Linked DNA regions of Variovorax paradoxus. The protein of the gene in region 2 binds, or shares a complex with, the protein of the main gene of each other region. Links are inferred from orthologs where the notes say so. Each region holds a gene or a part of one and is shown on either strand. Other genes may lie near its edges.

The links. The genes of interacting proteins can lie anywhere in the genome.
Region 1: the proteins of smc (region 2) and NWF24_RS05275 are in contact, whole or in part, in a crystal structure (PDB 3ZGX), measured with the Bacillus subtilis proteins. The link is inferred for Variovorax paradoxus from one-to-one orthologs.

What each region holds. Positions count from the first base shown.
Region 1 is NZ_CP102931.1:1,098,940-1,104,051, forward strand. What follows is about bases 2,348-5,112. They hold NWF24_RS05275 (segregation and condensation protein A), read right to left. Parts: upstream 4,266-5,112; coding sequence 3,429-4,265; downstream 2,348-3,428. Other genes in these bases: nadB (L-aspartate oxidase), read right to left, coding at 2,348-3,395; NWF24_RS05280 (DUF3460 family protein), read right to left, coding at 4,341-4,547; NWF24_RS05285 (outer membrane protein assembly factor BamE), read left to right, coding at 4,617-5,093; NWF24_RS05290 (SulP family inorganic anion transporter), read right to left, coding at 5,106-5,112. Outside these bases: panC (pantoate--beta-alanine ligase), read right to left, coding at 1-831; panB (3-methyl-2-oxobutanoate hydroxymethyltransferase), read right to left, coding at 847-1,743; more of nadB, read right to left, coding at 1,812-2,347. UniProt on the Bacillus subtilis protein: Participates in chromosomal partition during cell division. May act via the formation of a condensin-like complex containing Smc and ScpB that pull DNA away from mid-cell into both cell halves.
Region 2 is NZ_CP102931.1:2,819,633-2,828,374, reverse strand. What follows is about bases 4,465-8,512. They hold smc (chromosome segregation protein SMC), read right to left. Parts: upstream 8,181-8,512; coding sequence 4,665-8,180; downstream 4,465-4,664. Other genes in these bases: NWF24_RS13290 (hypothetical protein), read left to right, coding at 8,295-8,512; NWF24_RS13300 (cell division protein ZipA C-terminal FtsZ-binding domain-containing protein), read right to left, coding at 4,465-4,650. Outside these bases: NWF24_RS13320 (DoxX family protein), read left to right, coding at 1-259; def (peptide deformylase), read right to left, coding at 270-809; NWF24_RS13310 (hypothetical protein), read right to left, coding at 854-1,297; NAD-dependent DNA ligase LigA, read right to left, coding at 1,418-3,517; more of NWF24_RS13300, read right to left, coding at 3,544-4,464; more of NWF24_RS13290, read left to right, coding at 8,513-8,742. UniProt on the Bacillus subtilis protein: Required for chromosome condensation and partitioning.

The DNA.
Region 1 (5,112 bases), 1.7 Mb from region 2 along the record:
AGGGGAGTCGATCTCGAGGTTGTCGATCAGCCGCGTGCTGCCCAGGCGCGCCGCGGCCAGCGCCACGAGTGGTTCACCCGCGGCCGGTGCCTGCAGGTCGGCACGGCGCCGCAGCACGAGATAGTCCGGCTGCCAGCCGCGCTCGGTCAGCGTCTGCATGGCCCGCGCTTCGATCGCGGCCAGGTCGCGATCGCCCGAGCGCACCGCCTCGGCCATCGCCTTCAGCGCCTTCGACAGCTGCACCGCCACGGCGCGTTCGCTCTCGCTCAGGTAGCCGTTGCGCGACGACAGCGCGAGGCCGTCGTCGGCGCGGAAAGTCTCGCTACCCACGATCTCGATGGGCAGCGCGAATTGCCGCACCATGTGGCGGATCATCATCAGCTGCTGGTAGTCCTTCTTGCCGAACACCGCCACGCGCGGCTGCACGCACTGAAAGAGCTTCATCACCACCGTGCACACGCCGATGAAGAAGCCGGGGCGGAAGTGCCCTTCGAGGATGTCGGCCAGCGCCGGGTCAGGGTGCACCTTGCACGTCTGCGGCTCGGGGTAGAGCGCTTTCTCATCCGGCGCGAACAGCACGTCGCAGCCGGCTGCGCGCAGCTTCTCGCAGTCACTGTCCCAGGTGCGCGGGTAGGTGTCGAAGTCTTCGTGCGGCAGGAACTGCAGGCGGTTGACGAAGATGCTCGCCACCGTCACGTCGCCCAGCGGCTTGGCCTGCTTCACCAGGGCCAGGTGGCCGTCGTGCAGGTTGCCCATGGTGGGGACGAAGGCGGGGCGCTTGAAGGCGGCCAGGTGGTCGCGAAGTTCGGCGATGGTGTGTGCGATGTACATGAGAGGTTTCCTTCCTTACCAGGCGTGAAGTCGGTCGTCGGGGAAGCTGCCGTCCTTGACGGCCTGCACGTAGGCCTTGAGGGCGGGCAGCACGCCCGGCGCGTCGGCCATGAAGTTGCGCACAAACTTCGGCATCTTCCCGAGGTTGATGCCAAGCATGTCGTGCAACACCAGCACCTGCCCAGCGGTGGCTTTGCCGGCGCCGATGCCGATGGTGGCGCAGTGCTTCAGCTCGGCCGTGAGTTCGGCGGCCAGCGCGGCCGGCACCATCTCGAGCACCAGCATGGCGGCGCCCGCGTCCTGCAGCGCGTGGGCCTGCTGCTTCAGCAGCGCACCGGCGGCGTCGCCCTTGCCCTGCACGCGGTAGCCGCCCAGTGCATGCACCGTCTGCGGCGTCAAGCCGAGGTGGGCGCACACCGGGATGCCGCGCTCGACCAGGAAGCGCACGGTCTCGGTGGTCCAGCCGCCGCCCTCGAGCTTGACCATGTGCGCGCCGGCCTGCATCAGCACCGTGGCGCTGCGCAGCGCCTGTTCGCGCGATTCCTGGTAGCTGCCGAAGGGCAGGTCGGCAATCAGCCAGGTCGTGCCTTGCACGCGGCGCAGGCCGCGCGAGACGCTGTCGGTGTGATAGCGCATGGTGTCCAGGCTCACGCCCACCGTGCTGTTCAGGCCCTGGCAGACCATGCCGAGCGAATCGCCGACCAGCAGGCAGTCGATGCCCGCGGCGTCGGCCATGGCCGCGAAGGTGGCGTCGTAGGCCGTGAGCATGGCGATCTTCTCGCCGCGCGCGTGCATGTCGGCCAGGCGCGGCAGGCTCACGGGCTTGCGCGAGGCAGGCGGGGAGGCCGGCGGCAGCGTGCCGTAGGGCGAAGCGGGCGGCGTGTCGGTGATTGGGGGCGTGGTGTTCGACATGGTTGGGTTTCTCCCTGCGGGCGTCGGTGGCCGGGCATCCTTGAGTGAAGAAAACGAAGCGGGTGGGGCTATCGGTCGTCCGGCGGCACCAGCACCGTGGGTGCGGTGGGCTCGGCGAGCGAAGGATAGTCGCGGCTGAAATGCAGGCCGCGGCTCTCGTGGCGGGCCTGCGCGGAACGAACGATCAGCTCGGCCACCTGCACCAGGTTGCGCAGTTCGAGCAGGTCGCGCGTGACGTGGAAGTTCGCATAGAACTCCTGGATCTCGGCCTGCAGCAGCGCGATGCGGTGGCTCGCGCGCTCCAGGCGCTTGTTGGTGCGCACGATGCCGACGTAGTCCCACATGAAGCGGCGCAGCTCGTCCCAGTTGTGCGAGATGACCACGGCTTCGTCGGCGTCGGTGACGCGGCTGTCGTCCCAGGCGGGCAGCTCGGCGCGCTCGCGTGCCGGCGCGGCGGCGATAGCGCCGGCAGCCGCGCGCGCGAACACCATGCACTCGACCAGCGAGTTGCTGGCGAGCCGGTTGGCGCCGTGCAGGCCGGTGCAGGCGGTCTCGCCGATGGCGTAGAGGCCCGGGATGTCGGTGCGCCCGCTCAGGTCGCTGAGCACGCCGCCGCAGGTGTAGTGCGCGGCCGGCACCACCGGAATGGGCTCGCGCGTGATGTCGATGCCCAGCTCCAGGCAGCGCGCCAGGATGTTGGGGAAGTGTTCCTTCAGGAACGCTGCCGGCTGGTGCGAAATGTCGAGGTGCACGCAGTCGAGGCCGTGCTTCTTCATCTCGAAGTCGATCGCACGGGCCACCACGTCGCGCGGCGCGAGTTCTGCACGCTCGTCGTGCTTCGGCATGAAGCGGGTGCCTCCCGCCGATTCGGGCAGCTTCAGCAGCCCGCCTTCGCCGCGCACCGCCTCGCTGATCAGGAAAGACTTGGCGTGCGGGTGATACAGGCAGGTCGGGTGGAACTGGATGAACTCCATGTTCGACACCCGGCAGCCCGCGCGCCACGCGGCGGCAATGCCGTCGCCGGTGGCGGTGTCGGGGTTGGTGGTGTACAGGTACACCTTGCCCGCGCCGCCAGTGGCCAGGATGGTGTGCGGCGCGCGGAAGGCCAGCACCTCGTCGGTCTTGTCGTCGAGCGCGTAGAGGCCCAGGCAGGCCGGGTCATCGAGCCCGATCTTGGGCCCGGTGATCAGGTCGACCAGAGTGTGGTGCTCGAACAGCGTGATGTTCAGCGTGCGCCGCACCCGCTCGATCAGCACCTGCTGCACGGCCGCGCCGGTGGCGTCGGTCACGTGCACGATGCGGCGCTGGCTGTGGCCGCCTTCGCGCGTCAGGTGCAGTCCGCCATCTTCTTCCGAGAAGGGCACGCCCAGCTCGCGCAGCCAGCTGATGGCCTCGGGCGCATGCTCGACCACGAAGCGCGTAGCCTCGGGGTCGCACAGGCCGGCGCCGGCCACCAGCGTGTCTTCCACGTGTGCGTCGAAGCTGTCGCCCGCCGCCAGCACGGCCGCAATGCCGCCTTGCGCCCATGCGCTGGAGCCGTCGTTCAGCGCGCGCTTGGTCAGCACGGCCACGCGGTGCGTGGGCGCCAGGTGCAGCGCGGCCGAGAGGCCGGCCAGGCCGCTGCCGACGATGAGAACGTCGAAGTCGCGCACGACGGAAGTCACTGGGTATGGGGACCGGTTGGATCAGGCTGGCGAATAAGCCAATCTGACGTAGATAGGGGCGAAGGCTTCCGCCTGCGTGATTTCGATCAGCGTTTCCTTCGCGAGCTCCAGCATCGCGATGAAGGTGACGATCAGCACGGGCGTACCGCGCGACACGTCGAACAGCTTCTCGAATTCGACGAAGCGCTGTCCCTGCAGGTGGCGCAGCACGATGCTCATGTGCTCGCGCACGTTGAGCTCTTCACGGGAGATCTTGTGGTGCTGCACGAGCTTGGCGCGCTTCATGATGTCGGCCCACGCGTCGCGCAGCTCGACCACGTCCACGTCGGGAAAGCGCGGCTTCAGCGACTGCTCGATGTAGACCTGCGCCTTCCAGAAGTCGCGGCCGTACGTGGGCGTGGCGCTGAGGGCGGCGGCCTGCAGCTTGGTCTGCTCGTATTCGAGCAGCCGGCGCACGAGCTCGGCGCGCGGGTCTTCAGCCTCTTCGCCGTCGGCCACCTTCTTGGGCGGCAGCAGCATGCGCGACTTGATCTCGATCAGCATCGCGGCCATCAGCAGGTACTCGGCCGCGAGTTCGAGGTTGGTCTGGCGAATCTCGTCGACGTAGCTCAGGTACTGCCGCGTGAGCCCCGCCATCGGGATGTCGAGGATGTTGAAGTTCTGCTTGCGGATCAGGTAGAGCAGCAAGTCCAGCGGGCCTTCGAAGGCCTCCAGGAACACCTGCAGCGCCTCGGGCGGGATGTACAGGTCCTTCGGCATCGCGAACAGCGGCTCGCCATAGAGCCTCGCGAGCGCGACCTGGTCGACCACGTCGGGCATGTCGACCACCAGCGTGCCGTTGTCCTCGTCGCTCTTCATCGGGCTGTTGCTATCGTTTCAATAGCGACCAGCGCAATGCGGACGGGCGCGTGCTGCCAAATCGGCATTGGGGAATTACTTGGCCTGGGTCTGGTAGACGTACGGCTGCATCGGAATGCGGGCTTCGCTGTACTCCTCGAGCAGGCTGCGGTCGAGGTGCTTGTCCCAGAGGAGGGCGCGGCCGGCGCGCTGCTCGGCTTCCAGCGTTGGCTTCTTTTCCTTCATCTCCTCGATGAAGTTCGTGATCTCGGAGGTGTAGTGGGGGCGGCGGAAGATGGACATAGACTGGACCTTTATGACGCGAATTTTACCGGGGACGGCATGAAGCAACGGCGAGGATGGCAGATCGGCATGGCAACAGGGTTTCTAGCGGCGGTGATGGCTCTCGTGGGATGCGACTCGAAGAACATCTCCGAGCTTGAAGAAGGCGTGTCCACAGAGGCCGACGTACGCGCCCGTTTCGGCCAGCCCGAGAACGTCTGGGACGCCCCGGGCGGCGGTCGCGTGTTCGAGTACAACCGCCAGCCGGCGGGCCAGAAGAACTACATGATCACCATCGGTGCCGACGGCAAGATGAGCGCGCTGCGCCAGGTGCTCACGCCCGAGAACTTCGCCAAAGTGCAGCCCGGCATGATGATGGAAGACCTGCGCAAGATGCTGGGCAAGCCCGCCAAGGTCACGCCCTATGCGCTCAAGCGCGAGACCGAATGGGAATGGCGCTGGGTGCAACCGCCGAACTCGGCCATGGTCTTCGCCGCCACGCTGAACGACGACCAGCGCGTGGTGCGCAGCGGCTCCTCGCCTGACCGGGGCACCGAAGCGCCGTAGCTTCCCTGGCGGCTACGCG
Region 2 (8,742 bases):
CGCGCTGGCCTATCTGGTCTACATCGGCGAGGTGGTGGCGCCCGTGCTGCTGATCATCGGCCTCTACACGCGTCCTGCGGCGTGGATCGTGGTCATCAACATGCTGGTGGCATTCGCGCTGGTCCATATGAAGGACCTGACCTCGCTCGGCAAGCAAGGCGGCTGGGCGCTGGAACTGCAAGGCATGTTCCTGTTCGCGGCGCTTGCTCTTGCCTTCATGGGCGGTGGCCGCTTCGCGCTCAGCAGCAAATACAACTGATCAGGTTCGATCAATCGTCATCGGCTGCATCGAGACCTGGGAACAGGACCTCGGTGTAGCCGAAGCGCGAGAAATCGCGCACCCGCATCGGGTACAGCTTGCCCAGCAGGTGATCGACTTCATGCTGCACCACGCGCGCATGAAAGCCAGTGGCGACCCGGTCGATCGGGTCGCCGTACGGGTCGAACCCGGTATAGCGGATGTTGGCGAAGCGCGGCACCACGCCGCGCAGGCCCGGCACTGACAGGCACCCTTCCCAGCCCTCTTCTTCCTCGTCGTTCAGCGGCGTGATGACGGGATTGAGCAGCACGGTGCGGGGCACCGGCGGAGCATCGGGATAACGGGGGCTCACGACATCGGTGCCGAAGATCACGAGTTGCTGGTCTACGCCGATCTGCGGCGCGGCAAGGCCGGCGCCATTGACCGCATGCATGGTCTCGAACATGTCGCGCACCAGCAGGTGCAGCTCGTCGGTGTCGAAGGCGGCGACCGGCTGCGCGATACGCAGCAGCCGGGGGTCGCCCATCTTGAGGATTTCGCGGATGGCCATGGCGGGATTATCGCGACAGCCTCGCGCGCTCGCCCCTGGTGGGGTCAGGGAGGGGTTTGCGTCTTGGAGTCAGGCGAGGTCCACAACCGCGCAGGCCCTCGCGGCATCTGCTGCGGCTGCGTGGGCGTGATGCCCGGCACACCACCGGGCCGCGCCGGGACCACGGCGGAAGGACGACCTCCGCCGCCCCAGGCCGGCGGGGCCGTTGGACGCACGCCGGGATAGGCGGGCCGCACGGGATAGCCCGGACGACCATAGTAGGGACGCCCGCGGTCATAGTAGTACGGACGGCGACCCTCGTAGTAGCCGCCACCTTCGATGTAGACCGGCGCGGGCGCCACCACCACGGGCGAAGGCTCGCTGTAGTAAGGCCCCGACGAATAGCCTCCGCCGCCATAGTAGGGATCGCCGGGCACGCCCACGCAGCCACTCAGCAGCGCAACGCCGCCGAGTGCAACACAGGCACCGAGAACTCGAATTTTTTGCATGAGGGACTCTCCTTGTGGCCTTCAATTAGCTTTCAACGCCAGGTTGTAGACCCTGTTGACTGCGCTGCGATGAAGTCGCGTAACGGCCGGTAAAGAGGATCTGCCGTCACGTTTTCCCGCTCACTCGCCCGCGTCTTCTGCCGGGACACCGTTGGCGAGTATCTCCAGCATACGCGCCTCGTCGATGATCTCGACGCCGTTCTCACGTGCCTTGTCGAGCTTGCTCCCGGCCTCTTCCCCGGCCACGAGGTAATGGGTTTTCTTGCTGACGGAGCCGGAAACCTTGGCACCGGCCGCCTCCAATTTATCCTTCGCTTCGTCACGGCTCAGCGTAGGAAGGGTGCCGGTGATGACGAAGGTCAGGCCCGCCAAAGGCTTCGGAGCGCGCGCGGCGGGCTCGCCCTCTTCCCACGTCAAGCCACAGGCTCGCAGTTGCTCGACCACCTCGCGGTTGTGCGGCTGGTCGAAGAAGGTGCGCAGGCTTTGCGCCACCACCGGGCCGACGTCGTTCACTTCGAGCAGTTGCTCCTCGGTCGCGTCCATGATCGCGTCGAGCTTGCCGAAGTGCTTGGCCAGGTCCTTCGCAGTGGTCTCGCCCACGTGGCGGATGCCCAGGCCGAACAGGAAGCGCGGCAGCGTGGTCTTCTTCGAGGCTTCGAGCGCATCGACAAGGTTTTTCGCCGACTTCTCGGCCATGCGCTCCAGCCCGGCCAGCGTGGTGAAGCCCAGCTTGTAGAGATCGGGCAAGGTGCGGATCAGGTTGGCGTCGACAAGTTGCTCGACCAGCTTGTCGCCCAGCCCATCGACATCGACCGCGCGCCGCGCCGCAAAGTGCAGGATGGCTTCCTTGCGCTGCGCAGCGCAGAACAGGCCGCCAGTGCAGCGGTAGTCGACCTCACCCTCCTCGCGTACGGCTTCCGAGTCGCACACGGGGCATTTGTGCGGCATGGTGAACTGCGGGCCGCGCTCGCCCTCTGGTTTTGCGAGGCTTTCGGGCACCACGCCAACCACTTCGGGAATCACATCGCCCGCGCGGCGCACGATCACCGTGTCGCCCACGCGCACGTCCTTGCGGCGCGCTTCGTCTTCGTTGTGCAGCGTGGCGTTGGTCACGGTCACGCCGCCGACGAACACCGGCGCGAGCTTGGCCACCGGCGTGAGCTTGCCCGTACGCCCAACCTGGATCTCGATGCCGACCACTTCGGTCAGTTGCTCCTGGGCCGGGTACTTGTGAGCCACGGCCCAGCGCGGCTCGCGCGAGACAAAGCCCAGCTGCCGCTGCAGCTCGATGCTGTCGACCTTGTAGACAACGCCGTCGATGTCGTAGGGCAAGGCATCGCGCTGGCGGCCGATGTTTTCGTGGAACGCTATGAGTTCAATAGCACCCGTAGCCCGCGCCGTCTGCGTTGCCACTGGAAAGCCCCACGCATGAAACTGCTGCAGCCAGTCGAACTGCGTCGGACAGTCGGGCCCGCCTTCGGCCGCCGGCGTGACTTCGCCCAGCCCATAGGCAAAGAAGCTCAGGGGCCGCGCCGCGGCAATCGCCGGGTCGAGCTGACGCACCGCGCCGGCTGCCGCATTGCGCGGATTGACGAACACCTTCTCGTTCTTCTGCCCATCCGCGATCTTCTGGCGCTGGCGCTCGTTGAGTGCGTCGAAATCGGCGCGCTTCATGTAGACCTCGCCGCGCACCTCGACCACGGGCGGCGCCGTGCCGTTGAGCCGCAAGGGAATCTCGCGCACGGTGCGGATGTTCTGCGTGACGTCTTCGCCCACCTCGCCGTCGCCGCGCGTGGCGGCCTGCACCAGCACGCCGTTCTCGTAGCGCAGGTTCATGGCGAGGCCGTCGAACTTCAGCTCGCAGACATAGCTGACCTGCGGCCCGTCCTCGGGCAAGCCCAGCTCCTTTCGCACGCGCGCATCGAAGGCGCTCGCGCCGCCGGGCGTGATGTCGGTTTCGGTGCGGATCGACAACATCGGCACCTTGTGGCGCACCTTGACGAAACCGTCGAGCACCTTGCCGCCCACGCGCTGCGTCGGCGAATCGGGCGTGCGCAGATCGGGAAACTCGGCCTCGATGGCCTGCAGGCGCTGGAAGAGCTTGTCGTACTCCGCGTCCGGCAGTTCGGGCGTGTCGAGCACGTAGTAGAGGTGGGCGTGCCGGTGGAGCTGTTCGCTCAGTGCGGCGGCTTCGCGTGCCGCTTCGTCGCGCGTCGTCATGGGGTGTCTCCCGAAGGTCGGAGTTGTTAGCTGAAGAGGCGTCGCGCCAGCGGAGAACCCGCAGCGAGGTCGCGCGCATCGAGCGTGTCGTAGAGCTGCTCGAGGTCAGCGCCGATCACGTCCATCGTCTCGTCGCGCAGCAGTTGGCCGTCGCTGTCGGTGACCACGCCGTCCATTTCGCGCGCCAGCGTGGCGGCGGCTTCGCGCATGCGGCGGAACGGCTCTTCGCCGCGATCGACCTGCGGCACATCGAGGCTCAGGCTGAGTTCGCGAATGGCCGATTGGGCTGGGTCGTCGGCCAGCGCAGCCTGCGTGTCGAAGGCCAGCCCGAGGACCGGCGGCAAACCAACTTCGCTGGTCGGCAGCACCATGCGCCCCGGAATGATGCCGGCCACGAAGCCGAGCCGCGCCGCGTTCTGCTGCACATAGCCCGGGCTCCAGGCCGCATGCAATGCGCGCAGAACAAAGCCCAGCTGCGCGTCATGCGCGCTGGCGAACTGGTCGAGCTCGCGGGCGCGTGCCACTTCGTCGAGCATCTCGGGGAACTCGGGCGCACCGTTGACCGCGTCGGCAAAGGCCTGCGCCTTGACCACGAATTCGGAATACTCGATTTCGTTGAGCGCGCCCGTGCGGTTGGCCAGCTGCACGCCGACCTGGAAGGCGCTGTAACGCTGCCCGGGCACGGGCGGCTCCCACTGCCCGTTGTGTTCGTTCAGGCCCTCGATGGCCACCGGCTTGCTACCCGCGCGCCGCGTCGACGGCATGGCGGCAATGGCTGCGTCGCCCGAGGCCAGGCCGTCGAGCGAGATCGGCGCGATCACGTCGATGAGCGGATCGAGCCCGCCGCGGCGCTCGCCGGTCGGTACGGGCACGCCGCTGGGCGCCGGCAGGTCGGGGTCGAATAAAGGCTCGTGGCGATCGGCGCCCTGCTGCACCTGGTACGGGTCGACGTGCAGCATCGGCTCCGCGCCGTCGGGCGAGCCCGACATTGCGCGCTCTGCATCGGCCAGCGCGAGGTCAACCGCATCGGGCTGCCGCGGTGCATTGCGGCGCGACATCATGGCCTCGTAGCCCACGACGGCCGCGAGAACGAGGCCGCCGAAGATTGCCAGGGCGAGAGTGAGGTTGCTCATGGGTGCCGCTCGGCTTACGCGGCTTCGACCATCGAGACCGCCGACTCCATGTCGACCGCGACGATGCGCGACACGCCCTGCTCCTGCATCGTCACGCCGATCAGTTGCTCGGCCATTTCCATGGCGATCTTGTTGTGGCTGATGAAGAGGAACTGGGTTTCACGGCTCATGGCGGTGACGAGTTTGGCATAGCGCTCGGTGTTCGCGTCGTCCAGCGGCGCGTCCACTTCGTCGAGCAGACAGAACGGCGCCGGGTTCAGCTGGAAGATGGCGAACACGAGCGCAATGGCCGTGAGCGCCTTCTCGCCGCCCGAGAGCAGGTGGATGGTCTGGTTCTTCTTGCCCGGGGGCTGGGCCATCACCTGCACGCCGGAGTCGAGGATTTCGTCGCCGGTCATCATCAGCTTGGCATTGCCACCACCGAACAGCTCCGGGAACATACGGCTGAAGTGCTCATTGACGATCTTGAAGGTGCCGCCGAGCAGGTCGCGCGTTTCGGCGTCGATCTTGCGGATGGCGTCTTCGAGCGTGCCGATGGCTTCGTTCAGGTCGGCCGACTGGGCGTCGAGGAAGGTCTTGCGTTCGCTGGCAATGGCCAGTTCGTCGAGCGCGGCCAGGTTCACCGCGCCGAGCGCGACCACCTCGCGGTTGAGGCGGTCGATTTCGCTTTGCAGGCCGGTGAGCTTCACCTTGTCGGTTTCGATCGACTGCTCGATGGCCTCGAGGTCGGCACCGGCGTCGTCCAGCAGCTGCTGATATTGCTCTACGCCCAGGCGCGCGGCCTGCTCTTTCAACTGGAACTCGGTGATGCGCTGGCGCAGCGGGTCGAGTTCTCGCTCGAGCTGCAGGCGGCGCTCGTCGCTGGCGCGCAGCTTGAGCGTGAGGTCGTCGTACTGGCTGCGCGCCGAGCCCAGCGCGGTTTCGCGTTCGAGCTTGAGGGCCAAGGCATCTTGCAGGCCGGCTTGTGCGGCGGCGTCGGACAGGCGGCTCAGCTCAGCGCGGGCGCGCTCGTCTTCGTCGGTCAGCGCCACGGTCTGCTGCATTGCCGTTTCAATGGAGCGGTTAAGTTCCGCGCGGCGGGCTTCGAGCGTGCGCTGCGAGAAGGTCGCCTCCTGCGCCTGGCGTTCGAGGCTGCGGTGCTGCTCGCGGCTCGCGGCCAGTGCGCGGCTGGCCTCGATCACGCGTTCGTCGAGCTCGGCATGGCGCTCCTGGCTGTCGGCCAGCTGCATGTCGAGCTCTTCGAAGCGGCCTTCGGCGGCGATGCGTTTCTCTTGCAGTTCTTCGAGCTGCGCGTCGACTTCGCCGAGATCGGCGGCCAACTGTTGGCTGCGGGCACGGGTCTGCTCGGCCAGCTGCGTCATGCGCAGGGTCTCGACCTGCAGTTCGTGCGCGCGCGACTGGGTTTCAGCGGCTTCGCGTCGCGCAGTCACGAGGCGCTGGGCGGCGTCGGCGTAAGCGGCTTCAGCGCGGACCAGCGCGGTGCGCGCCTCTTCGTTGATGAGCGTCTGGGCGCGCAGCTGGCGCTCCAGGTTTTCCATTTCCTGCTGGCGAGCCAGCAGGCCAGCCTGCTCGGAGTCGGGTGCGTAGAAATTGACGCTGTGCGAGGACACGGCATGGCCGCTGCGCACATAGATGACTTCGCCGGGCTGCAGCGTGGCGCGCTGGGCCAGCGCCTCTTCGAAGCTCGCGGCGGTGTAGCAACCGTGCAGCCAGTCGTTCAGCAAGGCCTGTTGCCCCGCGTCGTTCAGGCGCAGAAGGCTCGACAGGCGCGGCAGCGTCGCGGTGCCTTCGGGTGCCCCGGCGGCCGGCGGACTGTAGAAGGCGAGCTTGGCGGGCGGCGCGTCGTTGCCGAAGGCGCGCACCATCTCCAGGCGGCTGACTTCGAGCGCGCCCAGGCGCTCGCGCAGCGCAGCTTCGAGCGCGCTTTCCCAGCCCTGTTCGATGTGGATGCGGCTCCACAGGCCTTGCAGGCCTTCGAGGCCGTGCTTGGCGAGCCAGGGAGCCAGCTTGCCGTCGGTCTTGACCTTTTCCTGCAGTGCGCGCAACGCTTCGAGGCGGGCCGAGTACTCGGCGTGGCGGGCGCCCTCGGTGTTGACGGCCTGCTGCTTGGCGCGGCGGTCGTCGTCGAGCTGCGGCACGGCTTCCTGCAGTTCGTGCAGGCGCGCTTCGGCTTCGCTGGCGGCTTCCTGCGCCATCGCGTGCTGCTCTTGCATGTCGAGCAGGCGGGCTTCGTCGGGCGCGGCCAGTGCGTTCTGGTCGGCGCGCAGGCGTTCGCTGCGCTGCGTGAGCTGGCGGCTTTGTTCTTCGATGTTGCGCTGATCGGCGGCCAGCACCTGGATCTGCTGCTGCACCTGCGACACGGTCGTGCGCTGGGTGTTGGCTTCGTCCTGCGCACGCTGCACGGCTTCTTCGAGGTCGGGCATGCGCGCGTCGTGCTCTTCGAGCTGGGCGGCCAGCATGATGGCCTGCTCTTCGGCGTCCACGCCCGCGCCGGCCAGGGTTTCGATCTCGGTTTCGGCTTCTTCGCGGCGACGGCCCCACTGGCCCATCTGCTCGCGCAGTTGCACAAGACGCTGCTCGACGCGCTGGCGGCCTTCGACCACGAAGCGGATCTCGCCCTCGAGCCGGCCGACTTCGGCGCTGGCCTCGTAGAGCTTGCCCTGCGCCTGGTTGACCTGGTCGCCGGCCCCGTAGTGGGCCTGGCGCACGGTTTCGAGTTCGGCTTCGATGTGGCGCAGATCAGCCGTGCGCGATTCGAGGTCGTTGATGGCCTTTTCGGAGTCGGCCTTGATCTTGGACTGGTCGGCGTTGCTTTCGCTGCGCTTCAGGAACCACAGCTGATGCTGCTTCTTCGTGGCGTCGCCCTGCAGCGTGTTGTAGCGCGCGGCCACCTCGGCCTGCTTTTCGAGCTTCTCGAGGTTGGCGTTGAGTTCGCGAAGAATGTCTTCGACCCGCGTGAGGTTCTCGCGCGTGTCGCCCAGGCGGTTTTCGGTTTCGCGGCGGCGCTCCTTGTACTTGGAAACGCCTGCGGCTTCTTCGAGGAACAGGCGCAGTTCCTCGGGCTTCGATTCGATGATCCGGCTGATCGTGCCCTGGCCGATGATGGCGTAGGCGCGGGGCCCGAGGCCCGTGCCCAGGAACACGTCCTGCACGTCGCGGCGGCGCACCGGCTGGTTGTTGATGTAGTAACTGCTGGTGCCATCGCGGGTGAGCACGCGGCGCACGGCAATTTCGCCGAACTGGTTCCATTGGCCGCCGGCGCGGTGGTCGGCGTTGTCGAACACCAGTTCCACGCTCGAACGGCTGGCCTGCTTGCGGGTGGTCGTGCCGTTGAAGATCACGTCCTGCATCGATTCGCCGCGCAACTCCGACGCGCGCGACTCGCCGAGCACCCAGCGCACCGCGTCCATGATGTTCGACTTGCCGCAACCGTTGGGCCCGACAACGCCGACCAGTTGGCCCGGCAGCAGGAAGTTGGTGGGTTCGGCGAACGACTTGAAGCCCGAAAGCTTGATGGAATTAAGACGCACGACTTGTCGGCCTGCCTTGGCTGTAGCGCCAAGGTATTGATTTGTAAGGAAAATTGCACGGGCCCGCAGCTTGATGCAGGCCGCCGCCCCAGCCGTGGATGATAACGTCAGGGCATGAGCGATTCCCCGGTTTCACCCCTTGCCGTAAGACGAACCTGGCTGCTGGCGGGCACGGCCGCCCTGCTCGGTCTTGCCGGCTGCTCGTCGGTACGCGACACCCAACGCGCCGAACCCTACAACAACCAGGAATGGCTGCAGTCCGGCGCCAACCGCATCGCGAACCTGTCATTGCGCGACAACCTGCAGTCGGTGCGCCGGGTCCAGAGCACCCTGTACAAGCGCAACCCGCGCGAATGGCGCAAGTCGGCGGCCAGCATGGACGAAGCCACCCAGCGCGCCTGGGACGCCGTGCTCAAGGGCCCGCCCCTGCCTGAGCTGAAGGGCGCCACCGGCATCGACGCGATCCGCATGGCCTTCGACACCGGGCCGCAGGGCTACCAGGGCGACCGCGTGGCGGCGCTGGTGGTCGGCTGGGCCACGATGCTCAAGCAGGCCAACGGCG